2 regions of the Lysinibacillus sp. NPDC094403 genome follow, and region 1 is predicted to be linked to the other one. Evidence: riboswitches for the same ligand, from Rfam matches in the RefSeq annotation. Region 1 holds a riboswitch; the other holds the start of a gene.

The links. Region 1 has a riboswitch for FMN ahead of ribE (riboflavin synthase). Riboswitches for the same ligand answer to the same signal wherever they lie in the genome.
Region 2: it holds a riboswitch for FMN, as region 1 does, so the genes downstream of both, ACQKMV_RS03980 (ECF transporter S component) here and ribE (riboflavin synthase) in region 1, are expected to answer to the same signal.

What each region holds. Positions count from the first base shown of each region.
Region 1 is NZ_JBNNTL010000004.1:75,577-82,633, reverse strand. Features, by position in the region: gene ACQKMV_RS08885 (hypothetical protein) at 1-76, shown strand, start outside; gene abc-f (ribosomal protection-like ABC-F family protein) at 551-2,176, shown strand; gene ACQKMV_RS08875 (SDR family NAD(P)-dependent oxidoreductase) at 2,248-3,006, shown strand; FMN riboswitch at 3,204-3,329, shown strand; FMN riboswitch at 3,455-3,580, shown strand; gene ribE (riboflavin synthase) at 3,721-4,359, shown strand; partial or broken gene ribB (3,4-dihydroxy-2-butanone-4-phosphate synthase) at 4,389-4,982, shown strand; gene ribH (6,7-dimethyl-8-ribityllumazine synthase) at 5,346-5,813, shown strand; gene ACQKMV_RS08855 (spore germination protein) at 5,984-7,057, shown strand, end outside.
Region 2 is NZ_JBNNTL010000001.1:866,200-873,256, reverse strand. Features, by position in the region: gene ACQKMV_RS03995 (methyl-accepting chemotaxis protein) at 1-1,096, shown strand, start outside; gene ACQKMV_RS03990 (STAS domain-containing protein) at 1,145-1,531, shown strand; gene ACQKMV_RS03985 (sodium-dependent transporter) at 1,733-3,100, opposite strand; gene ACQKMV_RS03980 (ECF transporter S component) at 3,530-4,120, opposite strand; FMN riboswitch at 4,343-4,540, opposite strand; gene ACQKMV_RS03975 (RNA polymerase subunit sigma) at 4,794-6,077, opposite strand; gene sigX (RNA polymerase sigma factor SigX) at 6,074-6,607, opposite strand; gene ACQKMV_RS03965 (ATP-binding protein) at 6,694-7,057, opposite strand, start outside.

The DNA of each region.
Region 1 (7,057 bases):
AGGGAGTAGTCAGCCCTTTTTTAAGCAAATTTCATATCGGAAACAGATTCCGGAAGCTTTTGCCTTCTTATTTTAACAATTGTAGTCGTTAATTTTTGATGAACTTGTATAAATATAATTACGTATTGTGGCGCCGGTTCTGTACGGCGCTTTTTTATGTTCAATTGTGAGTCATAAGAAATCTTTCCCTTGTTTGTAGGGTTTTTTTCGCACTTTTAAGGCGCCGTTCTTTCGGCGTCTTTTTTTGTGTTTTAACTTCTTTCATCAGGTGTCCAAACACCTGATGAAAGAAGTTAAAGCCTCCGGCGGATGTCACGGAATCGGAAAGGAGTTAATAAAGGATGTTAGCCTAAAATCATCGCATCCATGCGATAACGGCTAACTGACCTGCATCTTGCAGGCCTAAGCACAAAGCCGATTCCGGATGCAATTATGCCGAGGGATAATTGATAGGAGTGAAAAGAGATGTGTAACCTTATATGTCCATTCATCTGTTAAGCGTTTTAGCTTTGCAAAAGAGATGGTCAAAACCTATAAGGAGATTAAATAAATGATACTTCAATTAAATGGAATTAGTAAAAGTTATTTGGGAGATCCAGTTCTCTCAAATATAACGATGAAAATTGAGCGAGGAGATAAAATTGGCCTCATTGGTGTTAATGGTGCTGGTAAATCAACATTACTAAAGATAATTGCGGGAGACCTTCCTTATGATAATGGAGAGCTCTACATCGGAAAAGGTATTAAAATTGGTTATTTGCGTCAAGACAGTGGGTTGAAGCTAGACAATACAATTTGGGCAGAAATGTTAGAAGCGTTACCTGACCTTCTTGAGGTTGAAAAAGAACTTCGAGAGCTTGAAAAGAAGATGAGCGAACCGACGTTAATAGACAATCCTGAAAAATTTGAAAAAATTATGGATCGATATGCAATAAAATCAGAGTGGTTTATGCAGCATGGTGGCTATGAAATGGAAGCTAAAATTAACAGTATTCTTAATGGAATGGGCTTTGGGAGTACATCAAAAAATACCCCTATTCATCAGCTAAGTGGTGGACAAAGAACTCGACTTGCATTAGCGAAAATTTTATTGGAACAGCCAGATTTACTTATGTTAGATGAACCGACGAATCATTTGGACTTAACAACATTAAATTGGCTTGAAGCGTATTTACACTCATACCAAGGTTCCATTATTCTCATATCGCATGATCGATATTTTTTAGATGCACTTGTTAACGGTATTTATGAGATAGAGCGAGCAGAAGTCAGGAAATATGTTGGGAATTACTCCAAATATGTAGAAAGTAAAGAAAAAACTCGCAACTTGATTGAAAAAAAATATGTCCTGCAACAGCAAAAAATTTCGAAAATGGAAGACTATATACAACGCAATATTACTATGGCTACTTCTTCTAAAAGTGCAAAAAACAAAAGAAAACAGCTTGAGAGAATAGAACGAATTGAGAAACCTATAAAGGATTTAAAACAACCACAGATGGGATTTTTAATGGAAAAAAACTCTCATAAGGAAGTGCTAAAGGTACGAGATTTATCGGTTTTCTTTAAGGTAGATTATGGGCAACAACCGCTATTAGAAAATATTAATTTTCAGCTACAGCGTGGTGATAAGGTTGCATTAATTGGTCCGAATGGTGTTGGAAAATCAACATTAATAAAGACGCTGTTAAAGGAGATTAGTCCAGATAGTGGCGTTATCACTTGGGGTAACGGTGTGACGGTAGGTTACTACGATCAAGAGCAATCGAACTTACACCCAAATAACACCATTTTACATGAGGTCTGGAGTATGTTCCCACACATTGAAGAAGCGAGAGTTCGTACTGTTTTAGGGAATTTCTTATTTACTGATGAAGATGTCTTTAAAAGGATATCTACCCTCAGTGGAGGTGAGAGGGCACGAGTAGCTTTATCGAAACTCGTAATGCAAAAAGCAAACGTGCTTATTATGGACGAGCCAACTAATCACCTTGATTTATTTAGTAAAGAAGTATTAGAACAGGCTCTTTTGAATTATGAGGGAACACTTTTCTTTATTTCACATGATCGATATTTTCTTAATAAGCTAGCATACAAAATGGTGGAGCTTTCTCCAACTGGCATGAGTATCTTTAACGGTAATTATGACGATTACATGAAAATGAAATTAAACTAAGGGCCATGAGCGTGGAAAGGCAAAGAGGACGATTACGTAATAAAATATAAAAGCGAAAAGAGGAAAATAATATGACAAATAAAAATAGAATTGCAGTTATTACAGGATCAGGTAGTGGAATTGGTAGAGCAACTAGTCTTAAATTTGCTGAAAATGGCTATAAAGTCGTGTTAGTTGATTTTAACGAGAAAACTGGAGAAGAGACACTTAAACTAATTCAACAAAATGGCGGTGAGGGGATTTTCGTTAAAGCGGATGTTTCCAAAGTAGAGGATGTTCAGAATTATGTACAGCAAGCTGTAAACACATATGGCCGTATCGATGTTTTCTTCAATAACGCTGGCATTATTCAAAAATTTGCACCATTTACAACGGTTGAATTGGAAGAATACGATCGTCTTATGGATATCAATGTAAAAGGTATTTTTCTAGGAATGAAATATGTTATTCCAGTAATGGAAAAGCAGGGTAAAGGGTCGATTATTAATACTGCTTCATCGGCAGGTATTCGTCCGGAACACAGTATCGCTGTATATTCCGCAAGTAAGCATGCAGTAATTGGTTTAACGAAAGGCGTTGCGATCGAGTATGCAAATAAAGGTATACGTATTAATGCTGTGTGTCCAGGTGGTATCGTTACACCATTATTTCAAAGTGTTGGAGAGACACTTAAAAAAACAGGATACGTACCAGAAGAAATGTCACGTGTTCGTATGGGACGCCATGGTGAACCAGAAGAAGTAGCAGAAGCGGTTCTATTCTTAGCTTCAGATAAAGCAAGCTTCATGGCTGGTGCTGTTGTCTCTGTTGACGGTAGTTTAACTGTGTAATTTTATTGTCTTTGGAACAGCCACGCCTTTGGTCTTTAGTAATGACCAAAGGTGGTGGCTGGTTTTATGTAGCGAATGTGCAAACGTAACGACAGCACAAACTTGCGAATGCGAAATGAATTAGAGAAAAAATTTTAAAAAAGAATTATCTGGATAATAAAATGAAATAGTGTTATCGTAAGAAATAGCTAAATAAAAATATCCTTCAGGGTAGGGTGAAATTCCCAATCGGCGGTGATGAAGAAATTCAAAGTCCGTGAGCGCAAGCTGATTTGGTGCAAATCCAAAACCGACAGTTATAGTCTGGATGGGAGAAGGGTAGAAGTGTGAGCTTTTTAAATTCGCTTGAGTTTATAAGGTTTGTTTGAGTATGCTTTTATGTTAACTACTTCCCATCGTTTAGTTGGGAAGTAGTTTTTGTTTTATTTGGCTAAAAAATTGAATAGCAATAGTTCTTCGGGGTAGGGTGAAATTCCCAATCGGCGGTGATGAAGAAATTCAAAGTCCGTGAGCGCAAGCTGATTTGGTGCAAATCCAAAACCGACAGTGACAGTCTGGATGGGAGAAGAACGATGAGATGACAGCCTATGGAAAAATTTTGTATCCATGAGGTTTATTTGTTGACGTCTTATGTAAATGAACTCCCAAACCCCTTTAATCTAAGGGGTTTTTTGTTTGAACAGAAATTAGAAGTAAATGAAAGTAGGTGAAAAAATGTTTACAGGAATTGTTGAGGATATTGGCACCATAAAAACCATGCAAAGCGATAGAAAAAGTATGGAAATTACCGTACTTTCAAAGAAAATGGTAGAGGATGTAAAGCTCGGGGACAGTATAGCGGTCAACGGTGTTTGTTTAACAGTGATACATTTTAATGAACAAGAGCTAACGATGGATGTCATGCCTGAAACAGTGAGAGCAACAAATTTACAGCAGCTCGCAGTTGGAGATCCTGTAAATTTAGAGCGCGCTATGTCAGCTAATGGACGTTTCGGAGGTCATTTTGTATCCGGACATGTAGACGGAGTAGGGAAAATATTGCGCAAGCGGCCATTAGCAAATGCAGTCTATATTGATATTGAACTATCAACGGAGTTAACGAGCTACTGTATACCAAAGGGCTCCATCACCATTGACGGAACGAGTTTAACACTCTTTCATGTCGAGAAAAACGGTGTCACAGTATCCCTGATACCCCACACTTACAAGGAAACCATTTTAGGTAAGAAGAAAATTGGTGATCACGTCAATGTAGAAACAGATTTAGTTGGAAAATACATTTTGCATCAACTTAAGCATGGACAGGAACCACCGACTGTTACAAGAGACTTCTTAGCACAAAACGGCTTTTAACCAAAATTTACGAACAGGAGGTGGAGATATTGCTACATTCAATCGAAGAAGCAATAGAGGATTTAAAACAAGGTAAGATGATTATTGTAGTAGATGACGAGGACCGAGAAAACGAAGGGGACTTACTCGCACTTGCGGAATTTATGACCCCAGAAACGATTAACTTTATGGCGACCTATGGAAGAGGTCTTATTTGTACGCCGATTTCACAGCAGCTAGCACAAAAACTAGCATTAAAGCCAATGGTTAGTATTAATACAGATAATCATCAGACGGCATTTACCGTTAGTATAGATCATGTAGACACAACAACTGGAATTAGCGCCTTTGAACGGGCAATGACTATACAAAAAATGATAGAGCCACAGGCAAAAGCTGCGGATTTTCGTAGACCAGGCCATGTATTCCCACTAATAGCAAAGGAAAATGGTGTATTAGAACGTAGAGGACATACAGAAGCTACAATTGATTTGGCAAAGCTTTGTCATAGTATTCCTGCGGGCATTATTTGTGAAATTATGGGAGACAATGGCGAAATGCTACGCTTTAATGACCTCATTAAATATGCAGCGCATCATCATTTAAAAATGATTTCAATTGAAGCATTGGCAACATATCGTCGTCAACAAATAATGGAAGAAAACACACAGACAATATAAAGGATCATCAACAAAAATTTGGAATGACATTTGTTAAAACGTACTTTATGTATATAAGTTGATTGGAGTGGAGACTGGGCGACTCCTTGAGGATTAGCAATTGGGGAACGAAGGCTAAAACCATCACGTCCTGTGATAACGCCTTTGTGACCGACATCGGTGCTGTTGCTGTCGCTTCGTTGCACTACGCTTTCGCGCAAGCCCCGACGCCCCCAGGAAGCTTTGCTCTGCGCGAAAGCGAAGCGGCAGCGATAAAAGCGCCCAGTCGGAACGGAAATCAACCCCACGTTATGATGATTAGACTAAATAATAGAGGAGAGATTCAAAATGGTTAAAACATTTGAAGCACAATTAATTGGTACGGATTTAAAAATAGCAGTAGTAGTTGGTCGTTTCAACGAATTTATTACAAGCAAATTATTAGATGGTGCATTAGATGGTTTAAAGCGTCATGGTGTGGATGAGAACTCTATTGATGTAGCGTGGGTTCCTGGTGCATTTGAAGTTCCATTCATCGCGAAACAGTTAGCTGAAACAAAGAAATATGATGCAATTATTGGATTAGGTACAGTGATTCGTGGCTCAACAACACATTATGATTATGTATGTAATGAATCAGCTAAAGGAATTGCAAATGTGTCACTAACTACAAATGTACCTGTTATTTTTGGCATTGTTACTACTGAAAATATTGAACAAGCAATTGAGCGAGCTGGGACTAAGTCAGGAAATAAAGGCTATGATGCGGCAATGTCTGCTATTGAAATGGCAAATTTAAAGAAGATGATTGGATAAATCTATCTTGATATAGTATGGAAATTTCATAGGTAAATTATTCTGGAAAGCATTTTAAAATGAATATTTTTTAAAACCATGGGGAAAATATCCTTAAGTGTATTTATGGTAATACTCATAAATGCACTAATTAGGAGCTGGCTCAGCAGGAGATGAGGGATATTTCTTCAATGGAACAAGAATTAAATTTGAAATCTTTGAAGTCACTATTTCAACGATCTGCTGATGTGGTATTCCAGGAGTATTTCTTTCAGCAACATAAAGTACATTTGATAAAATGTGAAGCGATGATTGATGAACGTTTACTACAGACCGTTATTGTACAACGAATTCAATCATTATTTACTGGAACATCGGATGAATTAGAGCAACATATAGAAAATAAATTACACATTCCCCATCTTCAGAGAATAACAAGTAAAGATGAGGCCATGACGAGAGTCTATAAAGGACATGTTTTACTGTATTTTGAAGATATGAATTTGCTGTATTCAAGTTATATCGCTAAAAAACCGAATCGGGAGCCTAAAGAAACGACCCTTGAATTAGTAGTCAAAGGTCCGAAAGATGATTTTATTGAGGATGTTTTTATCAATATTGCTTTATTACGCAAGCGATTACCTACTAATTCATTAAGTGTTGAGACATATGAACTTGGTAAACGATCCAAAACAACCGTAGCTGTACTTTATTTAGAAGATGTCGTAAATCAAAAGATGCTTGAGATAATAAAATTACAGCTGCAGAGAATTGATACGGATATTGTATTTAGTGGAGATTTATTGATGGAGAGAATTGAGCGGGGTGGAAAGATTCTACCTAGACATGATTATACTGGACGCCCTGATTTTGCTGTACAAGCTTTAAGCAGAGGGCGCATTATTATCATAGTTGATGGTGTATCGTATGCAGTTATTACACCCTCTAACTCAATGTTACTTTTTAAATCCGGTGAGGATAACGAGTATCCAGTTATTGTAAGTTCTATGGAACGTTTACTCCGAATAGTGGCTATCTTAATAAGTGTACTTTTACCAGGTTTTTGGCTTGCACTGACTACCTATCATCAAGAGCAATTGCCTTTCATCCTATTGGCAACAGTTGTTGAGTCAAGGACAGGTCTTCCATTTCCAACTTTTCTTGAAACATTAATGATGCTTTTTATGTTTGAATTATTTCGAGAAGCAAATATCCATCTACCCAATGTTATCAGTGGGTCCATAAGTGTTGTCGGGGGATTAATT
Region 2 (7,057 bases), on a different contig from region 1:
TAGTTGGTTTTTACAGCGACAAATCATCACTCCTATCAATATTTTAAGTACAAATGCCAAAGAGTTAGCAAATTTAAATTTAAATGTAAAGTTATTAAACCCTAAAGGTAAAGATGAGATTGCTGTTTTAGCAAATGCCTTTAGTGATATGAAAAATCATTTAACAGAGACAATGACAATCGTAGCTGGTAGCGCCAACCAAATAGCTAACTCATCGCACTCATTAGCAGAATCATCACATCAAACAAGTGAAGCTTCTAACCAAATTGCACTTACGATGAATGAAATTGCAGTTGGCACTACGACTCAATCTGATCAGGCTGAACAAATAGTGTCAATGATGCAAAAAACAATTGAAGAAGTATCGAGTAGTTTACAAAAGGCTGAGAACACATTAAATAATGCTATAGAATCGACACATATCGCACGCAAAGGTGAAGAGGCAATTAATGAGGCTATCAAGCATTTAAGCGACGTCACGCAAACAGTGTCTTACGCGACAGATTCTATCCAAAAACTCGGTAAACGCTCTGAGGAAATTGGTGGCATTATTACCGTTATTACCGGTATTGCAGAGCAAACAAATCTACTGGCTCTCAATGCAGCCATCGAAGCTGCACGGGCAGGTGAGCAAGGAAAAGGGTTTGCCGTTGTGGCATCAGAGGTACGCCAGCTAGCTGAACAATCAAGTTTAGCATCAGGACAAATTACAAATCTCATTAATGATATTCAGGCTGAAACCTCCGTGACAGTTCGCACGATGGAAAGTAATCTGCTAGCAGTAGAGGAACAAGTAACAATTATCAATAAAGGAGGAACTGCTTTAAAGGAAATTGTTGAAAAAGTCGAAGAAACAGAAAAAGGCGTTGAGCAAATGAAGGCTGCATTTACACATGTAAACAACAACTCCTTAGGTGTTCAACAAGCCATTCAAGATATTTCCCGTATCATTGAAGACTCAGCAGCAGCAACAGAGGAAATTGCCGCAACATCAGAAGAACAATATGCAACCGTTGCAGAAATCACACAAAGTTCAGATGAATTAGCATCAGTCGCTGATAAATTACAAAATGAAGTCAATAAATTCAAGTTTTAATTTCTAAAGGATTTTCTAACACGAAAAAGAAAATGGAGGCGCTATAGTATGAATCAGAAGAAAATTGCGATGGATATTGACACAAAGGCTGATTATATTTTGATTGCGTTTACTGGCGATTTAGAATACGGGATGATTGAAGAGATAAAAAAAGAGCTTCAATCATTAAACTTGGAAACAAAGCTTGGATACATTATCGATACGCAAAAAGTTACAAACATTGATAGTACTGGCTTTGGCATGATCGTCAATTTCGCAAAGAAAGTATCTGTAAAAGAAAAGAAAATCGCCATTATTGTCGTCGATGATTTTATTCGCAACTTGTTCGCTATTTCGCAAGTCGATAAAGTATTCCCTATGACTAAAAGCGAAGAGCAAGCAAGACAGATCATTAAAGAAGGCTGGTTAGGCGAACTATCGCTTAGCGAATATTAATGCTATTGTTGCCCCCATCATTCCATTTTACCTTACGTAATTATAGCTGTCGCTTCGCTTTCGCACAGATAAATTGCTACACCTAATGAAAAGGAATCACATCAGTGTTCATCTCACTACCTTCAGAGGTGGGAGCGTGCTACTGAATGAAGATAAAAAAGTAGGTTGCATTCCCGTAAAACGGAACACAACCTACTCTTTTTAATATTGTAAAAGCATATTCACTAACACAACGATAATCACAACAGGTACTACTATTAACATCAATAGACGGTATGTTGAATAGAACCCCTGCCCCATATGACTTCCTATTAACAATTCCTTCTTCACAAATTCTTTATCAACTACATGCGCAATAAAGATCGCAATCAATAAGTTGCCCAACGGAAGCATTAAATTAGAAACTAAAAAATCAGTTGCATCAAAAATTGTTTTCCCAAAGATCGATACGTCCGCTAACGTGCTTGATGAAAGCGCTGCTGGGATTGCGGCAATAAAGACTACTACACCTAGTAGCATTGTCAATGTAGAACGAGACATACGCCCCTTCTCAATAAATGCAGCTACAATAATTTCATATAAACTAAAGGAAGAAGTTAGCGTTGCAAATAAAAATAATAATAAAAACATCGCTAAGAATACTTCACCAAATGGCATTTGACTAAATGCTGTTGGAAGAACCATAAATAATAAGCCCGGTCCAGATGCTGGTTCTAAATTAAAAGCAAATACAACAGGGAAAATTGCTAATCCTGCCAAAAACGATACAAGCACAGTAAGAATAACAACGGATCCTGCAGAATTCGGTAAGCTTACATCCTTCTTTAAATAAGAGCTATACGTCACAAGACAAGAAAATCCAACCGCTAAGCCAAAGAAGGACTGCCCTAACGCTTCTAATATAGATTTCCCAGTTATATTGGAAAAATCAGGCCACAAGAAGAATTTAACTCCCTCCATTGCCCCATCTAATGTTAAGGCTCGCACAACAAGCACAATAAACATAATGAATAATAAAGGCATCATCCACTTACTTGCCTTCTCTATACCATTTTGCACACCAAGTGAAATGACTAGTACATTCACTAGCGTAAATAACCCCAATCCTAGTAATGTAATCCAAGGTGTTCCCACAATCTTTCCAAATAGTTCACTAGGATCATTACCAGGATCAATAACAGCCCCAGTCACACCAAGGCCACTATATATAAAAATCCAACCTCCTACAACACTGTAAAAAGTTAATAATAAAAAACAACCGAGCACGCCCATACGTCCAACCCAAGCCCAGCCTGTTTTCGTAGGCGCAATTTTTTTATAGGCAGTCACAGCCTCAGACTGTGTACCGCGACCTAAAACATATTCTGATAATAGCATCGGTAAACCAATCAACAATGTAAATAAGACAAAAATAAGGAAAAACGCTCCCCCACCACTTTGTCCAGTAACATACGGGAGCTTCCAAATTGCCCCTAGCCCGATCGCAGCTCCTGCCGATGCTAAAATAAAGCCTAGTTTACTAGACCACTCACTCTTTTTTTCGCTCATCTCTTCAAACTCCTCTAACATACTAAACTCTTCCTTATTCTACATTAAAATACTAAGCTCGACTAGATTAATTCTATCGATCACTTTGATTATCCTATTCGGCATTTCGGCATTTCTTTCCGTCGATCTGACCATTCTATCCCTCACTTTGCAGATTCTTTCCGTCGCTCTGAAAGTTCTATCCGTCACTCTGCCGGTTCTATCCGTCGCTTTGACCTTTCTTTCCGTCGCTCTGCCGGTTCTTCCGTCGCTCTGACCTTTCTTTCCGTCGCTCTGGCTCTTCTATCCGTCGTCCCGACCTTTCTTTCCGTCGCTCTGGCTCTTCTATCTTTCGCTTTACGGTTCTTTCCTTCACTTTGACTCAAATCCTATCCTTTACTAGTTCTACTCGTCTAGCCTATCCGTTTCATATAAAAAAACCTCGAGCACTTAACAGCTCGAGGTTTCATTTCAATTATTTTGTAAATACATAGAACGCTGATTAATAATCCATTTACGCATTGTTGTGAATAGTAATGCCATGATGACAGTTATTAAAATACCTTTCACAATGTTAAATGGCAAGATACCAGCCACGATCATTTTATATAGTGAATCACCTACAACAGGCTCCATACCTAAAAAGTAAGTGTACATAGGTAAAAATACCGCATAGTTAAGAATGCTCATTCCTACTGCCATTATGATTGTTCCAGTAGCTAATCCTCCGATAAGACCTTTAACTGTTTTGAAGCGATTAAAAACAAAGCTTACTGGTAGAATAAATAAAATACCTGTTACAAAGTTCGCAATATGTCCTACCGGTACTCCTGTTGGCGTACCTGAGAAAATCCAGTCTAACACATTTTTAAATAATTCTACTAAAATACCGGCTACCGGCCCCATTGTGATCGCTGCAAGTAATGCTGGCATATCACTGAAGTCCACTTCCAAAAACGCTGGGAATGGCGGAATAGGGAAATTAAAAAGCATTAATAAAAACGAAATACTGCTCAGCATGCCAATCGTAATAAACGATTGAAGTTTAACATTTTTCTTCATAGTAAACTCTCTCCTCTTTGCTGATTCAATCTCGCAAGAAGAAAGGTTACGACCTAATCAATTATTATCATGAAAAAACCCTTATGCAAAAAAGCATAAGGGAGAATAGGCATGATTAAAAAACGCCATTAATTAACTATTTTTGAGCATGCGATGTGTGAATCCACATCAAAAAAAACGCTCATACATAGCTAAATTCATAACAATGAATGACGATCGTACCTCCATCTTCTCCCATCCAGACTTTAACTGTCGGCCTTGGAATTGCACCAAGTCAGCCATGCAAAAAGTAATTTGCACAGGTCGCGGGCTGAAGAGTATTTAGTAAATCATTCGAGCTAATGTCTCTAAAATGAAATATTAGCGATTTACAACTCTATTACCGCCGGTCGGGATTTTCACCCTGCCCCGAAGATGAATCAATATTTTTTTGTTTCATAGCCTTACTATAAAGAATTATTAAGGAAAAGTAAATAGCTTTGCTTAAAAAATCCCGATTAAACTTGTATGTTTTACAGATTCTCGCTAATAGCCTTTTCTTCATCTCCCACTGATTACTCTGCCCGTCATTAAACTGACAAGAGCATTCACGCACATACAGCGGCGAGAATGCTCAAAAAATTTACTTATTAATTTCTGTTCATCCATTTGTTGAAGATTAGCGTCATGCTATTTATGGCATATATCGTTTATTGGCTCCCACAGGCTTTGGCAAGAAATTTTTAAAATCAAATCCCTCCCAGCTCTCCTGTACAACATTGTCTAGACGTATTTGTTTATCAAAGCTTGCAGCAGTAAGCATCATAGCTTCAATCATTTGAGTTGCTCGAACAGCATCCATTGTCGATAAATCAAGCGGCTCATCAAAAGTAACAATAACGCCTTCTGCTACCTCTTTCACAGTGTATGTTATATTTTCCGGTACGACTGGAACGTATACATCATCATTTTTAGTTCGCATAACGGTAAGAGCTTCTGTTACAGTGGGAAAAGTTTTACGGGAATCGGGTGATAAATATTCAGACCCATTATCATCTTTATATAAATAATAATTAAAATGATTTGAGTTTGTTAATTCCATAATCTTACTAGGCTCTTCTTTCTTGGATAACTCATATGCTGTACCATCTGGATTTTCAAACTCAATATCTTTATACTCTGAGTCTGAGAATGTATCCTGTAAAGTTCCTAAATATTCGCCAGTATCTGCAGAAGCGACATCATAGTCATTTTTCTTTGGCAATACATGAACTAGTTTATCACCCTTCTCCTTCAATTCGCCTTGATACGGATGATAGTTAGTAAAACCATTAGCTTTCTCATCAATTTGCGGCGCATACTTTTCATACATTTGTAATGTTGTAGGCTTTTTCTTCCCAAAATCAGTAGCAACTCGTTCATTTGGAATGATATATGTCATCGGTACACTTTCCTTATCACGATTTGCCAAACCAATACGGAACACCACTGCATCTGTTAAATCTTCCTCATAAACGGATGATCGTAGAGACATGATCCGTTTATGTTCTGCTACTATATTGGACTCCATAAGATTATCATGGTTGATAGAGCTTTTTGCTGCACGATTATCCTGTATTGTTGAATATTGAGAAGTTTCAGGAGCATTGGCCTGATCCATCTTCGCATCATTGTTTTTCATGAACATGGAGCCTGTAAGTACTGTTAAAGCGAAAACAGCTGCAACACTCATAAAGATTGGCCATTTACGAACTTTCTTCTCTAGTATCGCTGTGTAGGTACTTTTTTGTTGCTCTTGCGATGTTATTTCATCATCTAATGGTTGTTGTATAGCTTCTTGAAGATGGACATTATCCTGCAAACGAGCATCTGCCAATAATCGATTTAATATTTCCTCTTTCGAACGGCGGTCAGAAAGCTTAGGGGCATTATTCAATACATGTTCAAATTGGTCATCATCAAATTGATTATGTGTCACTGCCGTTTCGCCTCCTGTTCTCTAACCTGTTGTAGCTGTTGCCTTAAAAATTTAATGGCACGATGCTGAGTGGTTTTTACCTTCGCTTCTGTCCAATCTAGTATTTGCGCTGTTTCTGCAATCGATAAATCTTGGAAGTAGCGCATAATAATGACCATTTTTTGGTCACCTGTACAATGTTCAAGTGCTGATTGTACTTGCATAAATTCATCACTGGCCTGCAACATGTCTTCCGGTGATGGTGTGGTTGAATGTAGCTGTTCCGTTTCCCAGTCAAAAAAATCAAGTGAATGTTTTTGACGTACAGCCTGCTTTCTAAAATGATCAATAGCGACATTTTTTGCAATAGCAAAAAGCCATGTCTTTTCGCTACTATTTCCTGCGAACTGATCATATGAGCGTAATACGCGAACATAAACCTCGTGCGCTAAATCCTCAGCAAGTGTACGGTTTTTTACTAAATAAATAAGAAACTGGAACACGTCTTGATGATATGCATCGTATAACCGATGGAACACGGAGTCATTCAAAGCACTCCACCCCCGTTCTATTATATTTGTCGTCTAAATGTTCTCAGAAGTTACAGCCAATTAATACCATTTTAATAGCAATGATATTAATCGAACGGTAAATAAAACGTGAAGGTAGTCCCCTCTTTCAGTACACTATCTACCATAATATTGCCTGAATGTGCCTTGACAATATTTCTAGCAATAGCTAAACCTAGGCCAGTTCCGCCTTTAGAACGAGTACGTGCCTTATCTGCTTTATAGAAACGTTCAAAGACATATGGTAAGTCCTCTTGTGGAATACCATGCCCTGTATCTTGGACAGATATTTTGGCAAAGGTTGGCTCCTTCTCAACCTTCACTGTTACAGACCCTTCATCAGTATGACGGAGAGCATTATCAACTAAATTCGTTAATACTTGTTCAATCCGATCCTCATCTATACTAATCGTAGCTTCGTCATTAAATTCA